DNA from 3 places in the Nonomuraea sp. B5E05 genome. Region 3 is predicted to be linked to each of the others. Evidence: riboswitches for the same ligand, from Rfam matches in the RefSeq annotation. Region 3 holds a riboswitch; each other region holds the start of a gene.
The links. A riboswitch is a leader RNA that binds a small molecule or an ion and turns the genes downstream of it on or off. The one in region 3 is predicted to bind cyclic di-AMP.
Positions count from the first base shown of each region.

Region 1: linked by a shared signal. The riboswitch ahead of ABGB01_RS24235 (hypothetical protein) and the one ahead of ABGB01_RS43575 (CHAP domain-containing protein) in region 3 are both predicted to bind cyclic di-AMP.
Region 2: linked by a shared signal. The riboswitch ahead of ABGB01_RS14395 (C40 family peptidase) and the one ahead of ABGB01_RS43575 (CHAP domain-containing protein) in region 3 are both predicted to bind cyclic di-AMP.

Region 1 covers NZ_JBDPMJ010000013.1:67,228-70,426, forward strand. Annotated here, with positions in the region: gene ABGB01_RS24225 (DUF4032 domain-containing protein) at 1-391, shown strand, start outside; gene ABGB01_RS24230 (alpha/beta hydrolase) at 550-1,395, opposite strand; gene ABGB01_RS24235 (hypothetical protein) at 1,434-1,961, opposite strand; cyclic di-AMP (ydaO/yuaA leader) riboswitch at 2,139-2,273, opposite strand; gene ABGB01_RS24240 (DUF5302 domain-containing protein) at 2,436-2,636, opposite strand; gene ABGB01_RS24245 (class I SAM-dependent methyltransferase) at 2,712-3,199, opposite strand, start outside.
Region 2 covers NZ_JBDPMJ010000006.1:327,292-330,490, forward strand. Annotated here, with positions in the region: gene ABGB01_RS14385 (RDD family protein) at 1-581, opposite strand, end outside; gene ABGB01_RS14390 (amino-acid N-acetyltransferase) at 667-1,236, opposite strand; cyclic di-AMP (ydaO/yuaA leader) riboswitch at 1,505-1,645, shown strand; gene ABGB01_RS14395 (C40 family peptidase) at 1,652-2,695, shown strand; gene ABGB01_RS14400 (LuxR C-terminal-related transcriptional regulator) at 2,746-2,958, opposite strand.
Region 3 covers NZ_JBDPMJ010000048.1:25,047-28,245, forward strand. Annotated here, with positions in the region: gene ABGB01_RS43565 (aldo/keto reductase) at 1-772, shown strand, start outside; gene ABGB01_RS43570 (Gfo/Idh/MocA family oxidoreductase) at 791-1,744, shown strand; cyclic di-AMP (ydaO/yuaA leader) riboswitch at 1,862-1,998, shown strand; gene ABGB01_RS43575 (CHAP domain-containing protein) at 2,011-2,697, shown strand; gene ABGB01_RS43580 (ABC transporter ATP-binding protein) at 2,775-3,199, opposite strand, start outside.

The DNA of each region.
Region 1 (3,199 bases), on a different contig from region 3:
CCACCAGCGGCGGCTGCTCAGGCTGACCGGGCTCGACGTGGAGGAGAACCAGGCGCGGCGACTGCTCAACGACCTCGACGGATTCCGGGTCGCCAGGGGCCTGCGGCACGAGGACGAGGCCATCGTGGCGCACCGGTGGCTGGCGGAGGTGTTCCAGCCCACGGTCGAGGCGATCCCCGCCGGGCTGCGCGGGAAGCTGGAGCCCGCGCAGCTCTTCCACGAGATCCTCGACCATCGCTGGTTCCTGTCGGAGGGCGCGAACGCCGACGTGGGGCTGGCCACGGCCGTGAAGTCGTACGTGGACAACGTGCTCGTGCACAAGCCCGACGAGAAGGCGCTGCTCCCCGACGAGGACGCCCAGACCCCCGGCGAGGACTGGAGTACGGGCTGACCGACCTCGGCCGCTCCCTGCACGACCCGATCGCGGCGGTGGCCACGTGGGCCGAGACCCACGTGGCCGAGATCCTCCGGCACCGGGAGCGGTCCGCGCAACTCGGGAGCGGCCGCGCAGCCCGGGAGCGGCCGCGCAGCCCGGGAGCGGCCGCGTAGTCAGGCGGCGGTCAGCTTGGCGATCTCGCGGGCGATCTCCGGCCAGAGCGGCTCGGGCAGGTCATGGCCCATGCCCGGATAAGTCACCAGCCGGGCGCCGGGAATGGCCGCCGCCGTGGCCCGGCCGCCCTCGACCGGGACGAGCGGGTCGTCCTCCCCGTGCAGCACCAGCGCCGGCATGGTGAGGCTCGCCAGCAGGTCCGTACGGTCGCCCGAAGCCATGATCGCGGCCAGCTGCCGGCCCGTGCCCGCCGGGTCGAAGCAGCGGTCGAACGCGCGCCCGGCTCTCTGGACGACCCGCTCCCGGTCCATCGCGTAGCCGGGTGAGCCGATCACCGCGTACGTCTCCAGCGCCTGCGCCATGACGGCCGCGCGGTCGGCGGCGGGGCGGGCGGTCAGGGCCGCGAACGCGGCCTCCGTCGGCGGAGCGACCGTGGGGCCGGGCGTCGACATGATCGAGGTCAGGGTCAGCACCCGTGCCGGATGCCGGATGGCCAGGGACTGGGCGATCATCCCGCCCATGGAGGCGCCGACCACGTGGGCGGCCGGCCAGCCGATGGCGTCCATGAAGCCCGCGGTGTCGTCGGCCAGGTCGTCCAGCAGGTACGCCGAAGGCGCCCCCGTCGTGGGAGCGCCCAGGTCGTGGAGGTGGGTCGACAGGCCCGCGTCGCGGTTGTCGAACCGGACGACGTGGTGCCCCTGTTCCACCAGGAGCTCGCAGAACCCGTCGTCCCAGTGGGTGAGCTGCGCGCCGAGCCCCATGATGAGGAGCAGGGGCCGCCCGTCGGGGGAGCCGATGCTTTCGTAGGCGATGTCGATGCCGTTCGCGGCTACGCGGAGGGTCACGGTGACCAGAATGACATTCTGGCGCCGCGTTCGTAAAGTCAGCCTCGCCGGGCGTAGGCGCCGGTCGAGAAGGGCACCGGCCGCCCCTTCTTGCCCAGGCCGTCACCCCACTTGGTGATGACGTAGTCGATCTTGATGTGCCCCTTGCCGCCGTTGCCGTTGACCATCAGCGAGCGGGGGTTGAAGGTGCCGCCGGTCAGGTCGGCGAACGTCTTGGCGTCGAGATCCAGCATGATGCCGCGACTGGAGGGCTCCCCCGGCCCTCTGTCCCCGACGAAGAAGGGCATCTTCTTGCCCTTGTAGATCACGTACCCCTCGGTCAGCAGCGGCCAGCTCGGGCTGGCGGCCATGCCCTTCTGCATCGGCTTGCCACTGGCGGGCAGGCCGGTGTCGCCGGCCCTGCCCGAGCCGTCGTCCCAGAAGTACGACGCCGTGGTGGAGCCCTTGTACAGGGCCTTCTTCTCGGACCCTGGATCGGCGTGTGCCGCGGTGCAGGCGACGCTCATCGAGCCGACGGCGGAGGCGGTGAGCAGGGCAAGGGAACGCAGGCCAAAACGGGGAGACATGAAAATGTGAAGTCCTTCGCGAGGGGACGAGGGGGAGGCACGCCGGCAAGAGGGCGCGGCGCTGCGGCACGCTCGAGCGACTACATCGGGCGAGGGAAAGAAAAGGGGGAAGGGGGGCCGCTCAGGCGGCGGCCGGCGCTACGCGATTCGGGGGTACGGCGCGGTAATACATGCGTTATGTCCTCTCCATCACACCTGCCGGGTTAGCTGACGGGTTCGGGCGTGGAGATGCCCTACCGGCACGAGCCGGATTCACCCCAGTGAGGTGGGTCCCCGGTTCCCGATCGAGTCGGGATTCGGCGCCAGCCGGAGGCCCTCTCTTGGGTAAGGGCCAGGTCACCGGCTGGTAATGGCGGCAACTCTAGCAGCGAATCGGACATACGCAAACGATTCGCCATGAACCGGGCAAAGATCTACCTAGCCCGGGAATACGAAAGGGGGTACGGCATGCCGTACCCCCTCAGTCCTTCCGGCTCAGCCGCCGCTCTTGCGCCTGAACGATCTCTTACTCGCAGCCGGGCCGTGCGCCCCGTGAATCTTCGATGGGTCGACGCCCCTGCCACCAGCGCCGGAGCCCGCGTGCTGGTTGCGCTTGCGCTCCAGCGCTTCGCGGAACTTGCGCTTCATCTCGTCCTCGGGAGTTTCGCTGACTTCCGGCTCCGGTGATTCCGCCATGAGGACCTCCACGGTGTTGGGGACAACCACAGCTTCGCACGGCGTCGCTTTCGATGCGAAACCGACCTCGCCCTGTCACCCGTCGCGGGTGAACGCCAGCAGCCGGAACACCGGGTCCGGCCCGTCCCGCCCCTGCCCGTGACCCACGAACGTGGTCTCGCCGGCCTGGCGCAGACCGTGCCGGACCGCCTCCGCCACGACCAGTTCCCGGTCGTCGGCGGGACGGCGCCGGCCTCCGGACCCGTGGGCGGCGCGCTTGTCGACCGTCGTGACGTACACCCCGCCCGGCCGCACCACGCGCGCGGCCTCGGCGATCACCGGACGGGCGTCGCCGAGCAGGTGCAGCAGCCAGATCGTGGTGACCGCGTCGACCGACCCGTCGCGTACGGGTAACGCGCGGCCGTCACCCAGGACCACGTGCACGCGCCCCGCGGCGACCCGCGCCATGCCGGCGGAGGCGTCCACGCCGAGCACCCGCAGGCCACGCCCGGCCAGTTCCCTGCTCACCAGCCCGGTGCCGCACGCGACGTCGAGCAGCGTGCCCCCGGGCAGCAGAGCGCGCA
Region 2 (3,199 bases), on a different contig from region 3:
TGCTGACCGTACTGCTGGTCGTAGCCGGACTGCTGCTGCCCGTAACCCTGCTGCTGGCCGTAGTCGGGCTGGGACTGGGGCTGCTGGCCGTAGCCCTGCTGCTGACCATACTGCTGGTCGTAGCCGGACTGCTGCTGCCCGTAACCCTGCTGCTGGCCGTAGTCGGGCTGGGACTGGGGCTGCTGGCCGTAGCCCTGCTGCTGACCATACTGCTGGTCGTACTGCTGGCCCTGCTGGGGTTGCTGGCCGTAGCCCTGCTGCTGGCCATACTGCTGCTGGCCGTAGTCGGGCTGAGACTGGGGCTGCTGGCCGTATTGGGGTTGCTGGCCGTAGCCCTGCTGCTGGCCGTACTGCTGCTGGCCGTAGCCCTGCTGCTGACCGTATGGGGGTTGCTGGCCGTAGCCCTGCTGCTGACCATAGGGGGGCTGTTGCCCGTAGGCGTCGTCCGCCCGGTAGCCGACCACAGTGACGTCGGGGTCGGGCTCGCCGGGGTGGCGGCCCGGAGCCTGCTGGCCGTAGTGGGGAGGCGCAGCGTTCTCGCCGGATTCGTCCTGTGGGTACGGCGGCTGTCCGGTGCTCACCGTGTCACCTCGCTTCGAGTGCGCGCGTGGCACGTGTCAGGACACATGCCTGTGCTGCCCAACGTATCGACATAGGTATCAACAATCACCTTTCCATGTGGTCAAGGTCCGCGTCACCCGACGTCAGATGGAGCAGCATGCGGGTGTTGCCCAGGGTGTTCGGCTTGACGTGTTCCAGGTCGAGGAACTCCGCTACACCCTCGTCATACGAGGCCAGCAGCTCGGCGTAGACCTCGGGGGAGACCGGCGTGCCCTGGATGCGGCGAAAACCGTGCCTCGCGAAGAAGTCGACCTCAAAAGTAAGACAGAATACACGTTGCAGACCAAGATCTTTGGCTTGCTGGATCAGCGCTGAGACGATCCGGTGGCCGACTCCCGTGCCGCGGCATTCGGGATCGACGGCCACCGTGCGGACCTCTGCGAGGTCCTCCCAGAGCACGTGGAGCGCGCCACAGCCGACGATCTGCCCGCCACGCTCGGCCACCCAGAACTCCTGTACGTCTTCGTACAGCGTCACCGTGGCCTTTTTCAGGAGCCGCGAGCCCGCGCCCGCATAGGCGTCGACCAGGCGCCTGACCCCCCGCACGTCAGGCGTGCGCGCACGCCGGACCACCACCGCGGTCTCGGGCACAGTCAGTTCGGCCACCTGCTCCATGGCTCTCCAGAGTACAGATGTCATTACGGCTCGGACCTAACTCACATGTCTCCGCCCATCCTGTTACATCTCGTGGCCGGGCGTGCACGGCGTCGCGCCGGGCGGTCGTTCGGGAGGAAGCGCCACATACAGTCACTCCTGCCCGAGTGGCACCGAGATCACCTTGTGACCCTTCGGTTGTGAAACCTCTACAGAGTTGGCAGTTCTGGTTGAGCAGGAACCCGGAGTGCATTAGTGTCCAGCGACGATGATCCCCGCGTGTCGCGCGCGGGGAAGCACGCTCAATTCCTCAGGGAAGCCGGGGACCCGCCGGTGGCGACCGCCATCACGGGGTGAATCCGAGTTTTTCGGTAGGGCTGCTCCGGCCCGAACCCGTCAGCTAACCCGGTAGGCGTCTATGAGAGGAGCCTGGTTGGTGAAGCGCACACTCAACCGTGGGAGGACGTCGGCGGGCAAGCACGCCCGCCCTCCGGAACGCGCCCCGTTGCGCCGCCGTCTCGGTGTGGCGAGTTTCACAGCCGCCGCGCTGCTGCTCTCGGTTCCCACCGTTCCGGCGTCCGCCGACCCCAAGCCCTCGCTCAAAGACCTCGCCGCGCGGGTCGAGAAGATGCACGTCGAGATCGAGACGCTGACCGAGCAGTACAACGGGCAGCGGGAGAAGCTGAAGACGGCCAAGAAGGCCGCCGAGGCCGCGCAGAAGACGCTGACGGCCAGCGAGACGGATCTGGCGGCCAAGCGCGCCAAGGCCGTCCTGCTCGCCCAGAACGCCTACATCACGGGCGGGCTGAGCCGGGCGCTGGCGTTCACCTCCTCCCAGGACCCCGGCAACTTCCTCGACCGCGCCGCGACCACGTTCGCGATCGAGCAGCGGCAGGGCGAGGAGCTCAACCAGCTCACCAAGGCCAGGAAGGCCGCCGAGCGCGCCAGGGCGAGCGCCAGGTCGCGCATCAGCGAGGTCGAGAAGATCGTCAAGGACCTCGACACCAAGCGTGACAAGATCAGCAAGCTGGTCGCCAAGGTCGAGAGCAACCTGTTCAGGCGGGCGCTGGGCGAGGCCGGCCGTCCCGGCACCCGCGCCACCCGCGTCAATCTGCCGATCGCGGGCAGCGGAAAGGCCGCGCAGGCGGCACGGTGGGCGCTCACGCAGCAGCTCAAGCCGTACGTCTGGGGAGCCGAGGGCCCCGGCTCCTACGACTGCTCCGGCCTGGTGATGGCGGCCTACCAGCGGGTGGGCATCTCGCTGCCGCACTACACGGGCAACCAGTGGACGGCCGGGCGGCACATCTCACGCGACGAGATGCGTCCAGGCGACCTGGTGTTCTTCTACAGCGACCTGCACCACGTGGGCATCTATCTCGGCGGCGGCATGATGGTGCACGCCCCTCGGACGGGTGATGTGGTGCGGATCGCGTCGATCGAACGGCGGCCGTTCGCGGGCGCGGTGCGCATCGCCGATTGAAGCTCTGAGCCGAGAGGCGAGCGACGTGAAGGCGCAGTGAGCGGGCGCCGCTAGATCAGCTGGCGGCGTGCCGCCCACGCCACGGCCTCGATCGCGGTGGCGACGCCGATTCGGTCGCAGATGCCGCGCAGCCTCCGGCGTACGGTGCGGCCGCTGATGTCCAGTCGCCTGCCCACCCGATCGACCGTGACTCCTCTGGCGAGTTCCGCCAGTAACGCCAGATCCGCATGGCTCAGCTCAACGCCTTCAGTGAGCACTTCCATCGGGAGCCCTCCCCCCCAACAGCAGGCCTGGACCCCTCTTAGCCAGGCCACAGCCGCTCCTCGCAGACGGTAAACGCATCATGGAAAGGTCGTCAAGCATGACAATCGCCGCTCTTGACCAGCACTATTGACATGATCCGCCGTATGTTGCCGAGTCTCGTCCGCCGGCGGCCTTCGCCGCTCGACATACGGTCCGCGCGCCCTCTCGGTCAGGCCCGACCCGGCGCCGATCGGTCCGGCC
Region 3 (3,199 bases):
CTTCGGCGTCTGGCAGGTGCCTGCCGGCGAGGCGGAGCAGGTGGTGACGACGGCGCTGGAGGCCGGCTACCGGCACATCGACACCGCCGCCGCCTATGAGAACGAGGAGGGCGTGGGGCGTGCCGTGCGCGCGTCCGGCCTGCGCCGCGAGAAGGTGTTCGTCACCACCAAGCTGCGCAACGCCGACCACGCCCGCGCGGAGGAGTCCTTCGACGAGAGCCTGGCCCGGCTGGGGCTCGACTACGTCGATCTCTATCTCATCCACTGGCCGGTGCCGAAGCAGGACAGGTACGTACAGGCGTGGAAGGCGATCGAGAAGATCTACCGTGACGGGCGGGCCAAGGCCATCGGCGTGTCCAATTTCACCGTCGGCACGCTCACCCGGCTCATGACCGAGACCGACATCACGCCCTCCATCAACCAGGTCGAGCTCCACCCGTACTTCCAGCAGCGGGAGATGCGGGCCTTCCACGAGGCCAACGGCATCCTCACCGAGGCGTGGAGCCCGCTCGGCCAGGGCAAGGGGCTGCTCGAGGATCCGGCGCTCGCGGTGCTGGCGGACAAGCACGGCAAGACCCCCGCGCAGATCGTGCTCCGCTGGCACCTGCAACTCGGCAACGTCGTCATTCCCAAGTCCGTGACGCCGTCGCGGATCGCCGCGAACATCGACGTGTTCGACTTCATCCTCGATCCGGAGAGCATGGCCGCCATCGGCGCGCTCAACAGGGGCCTTCGCATCGGAGGCGACCCTGACACGTTCAATTTGGTCTGATCGTCTAGCATCTTCCGCGTGCGGGACTTCACGTGGGGCATCGCGGCGACGGGCGTCATAGCGCGGACCGTGGGAGCGGCCATCGTGGCCGAGCCCGGGATGCGGGTGGGCGCCGTCGGTTCCAGGAACCTGCGGCGGGCGCAGGCCCTGGCGGCCGCGCTGGGCGCGGAGTCGGCGTACGGCTCCTACGAGCACCTGTGCGCCGACCCCGCGGTGGACGCGATCTACGTGGCGACGCCGCACACCGAGCACCTGCGGGTCGCGCAGGCCGCCATCGCCGCAGGCAAGGCCGTGTTGTGCGAGAAGCCGCTGGCCGCGACCGTGGACGACACGGAGAAGATGGTACGCCTGGCGCGCGAGGCGGGCGTGTTCCTGATGGAAGCCATGTGGATGCGGTTCAACCCGCTGATCCGCCTCATCGCCGCCGACGCGCGGCTCGGCGACATCCGGTCGGTGCAGGCCAGTTTCGGCTTCGCCATGCCGTACGATCCGGCGCACCGGCTGTGGGCCCCGGAGCTGGGCGGGGGCTCGCTGCTCGACCTGGGGGTCTACCCGTTCGGCCTGGCCCAGCTGCTTCTGGGCATGCCCACCGGCCTGCGCATGACGGGCTCCCTGGCGCCGAGCGGAGTTGACGCGGAGGCGGGCGGGGTGTTGCTCTATCCCGGCGGCAGGCGGGCTTTCGTGGAAACCTCCTTGCTGGGGAATTACCCGAACCATGCCTGTGTTGTAGGTACGCAGATGCGGGCGGACATCCACGCGCCGTTCTGGGCGCCGGAGCGGATCGTCCTCACCGGGCCTTCCATGGAGCCGGAAGAGCATGTGCTCGATCCGGCCGACAACGGATACGCCGGTGAGCTCCGCGAGGTCCGCGCCGCCACGGCCGAGGGCAGGACCGAATCCTCGATCATGCCCCTTGACGAATCCCTTGCCATGGCAGGGCTTCTGGCCGACGCTCGCAGGCAAATCGCCTAGCTGGGCCTTTATGCAGTTGTAATCCTCTTGCCCCATGTATTACCTTGTGGGGCAACTTACGGCATACGTCCGGTTTGTCCGGCTATGTCTGACCATCGCACGATAGATCACAGGATTGTCCTGTGACCGCTGAATCCGCATCACGCGGAACCGGGGACCCACGTCCTTTGGGGTGAATCGGCACTCTGGTGCCGTAGGGCAGCTTCCACGCCCGAACCCGTCAGCTAACCCGGTAAGCGGCATGGAAGCAAGGAGTTACCCCCTCGATGGCCACGTTCCGTCTTACCGCAATTCCCAAGCGAACCATCACCTGCGCCGCACTCGGCGCCAGCGTCCTCGCCTCGGCCTTCGGCTTCAACGTCGCCGCGGCCAACGCCGACACCCCGCCCGCGGACAAGCCGGCCGCCGTCTCCCCGGTGACCGACTCCAAGCAGCGCGCGGCCAAGGAGACCAAGGTCAACGTGACCGCCTCCCAGGTCCTGGACTTCGCCAAGTCCCAGGTCGGCACCTCCGAGAACGCCGCCGGCGGCGGCACCCCGTACCAGAAGTGGTACGCCGACTCGCAGCGCGCCGCCGAGACCATCGCCCGCGACGGCGGCAACCGGGCCGCGTACCTGAACGCCGCCTGGTGCGCGATGTTCGTCTCCTGGGTCGGCGAGCAGACCGGCGCCCGCCCGCAGATCGGCTGGGACGCCTACACCGTCACCCACGCCAAGTGGTTCGCCGCCAACGACCGCTTCGGCAACAAGGCCAAGCCCGGCGCCGTGGTGTTCTTCTCCTGGGACGGCGGCAAGAAGCTCACCGACATCCAGCACGTCGGCTTCGTCGTGAAGGACAACGGCGACGGCACCATCTCCACGGTCGAAGGCAACACCGGCAACGGCAAGGTCGAGGAGCGGACCCGTCCGAAGTCCCAGGTCGTCGGCTACGGCTACCCCGAGTACGCCGCCTGACCCCGGTCACCGCGAGCGAGCGCGCGTCCCGTTCGGGACGCGCGCTCGCTCGCGTTTCCGCCCGGCCGGCCGGCGGCCTAGCCGTCCGCCGCCGCTCGCTGGATGGCGTGCAGCTCGGCGTAGCGGCCCCGGCGGGCCATGAGCTCGCCGTGAGCGCCCTGCTCGGCGATCCGCCCGCCGTCCAGCACCACGATCAGGTCGGCCATGCGCACCGTCGGGAAGCGGTGGGTGATCAGGAGAGTGATGGCGGCGCGGTGGCGGCGCGCGGCCTGCGCGTACCTGGCGAAGACGGCGCTCTCGGCGGGAGCGTCCAGGGAGGCGGTCGGCTCGTCCAGCACGAACAGCAGCGGCTCCTCCCGCATCGAGGCGCGCGCCAGGGCCAGGCTCTGCCACTGCCCGCCGGACAACGTCACGCCGCCCTCGAAGCTGTCGCCCAGCTCGGTGTCCAGGCCCCTGGGCAGCCCGGCCACCGTCTCCGTGGCGCCGGCCCGCTCCAGCGCCT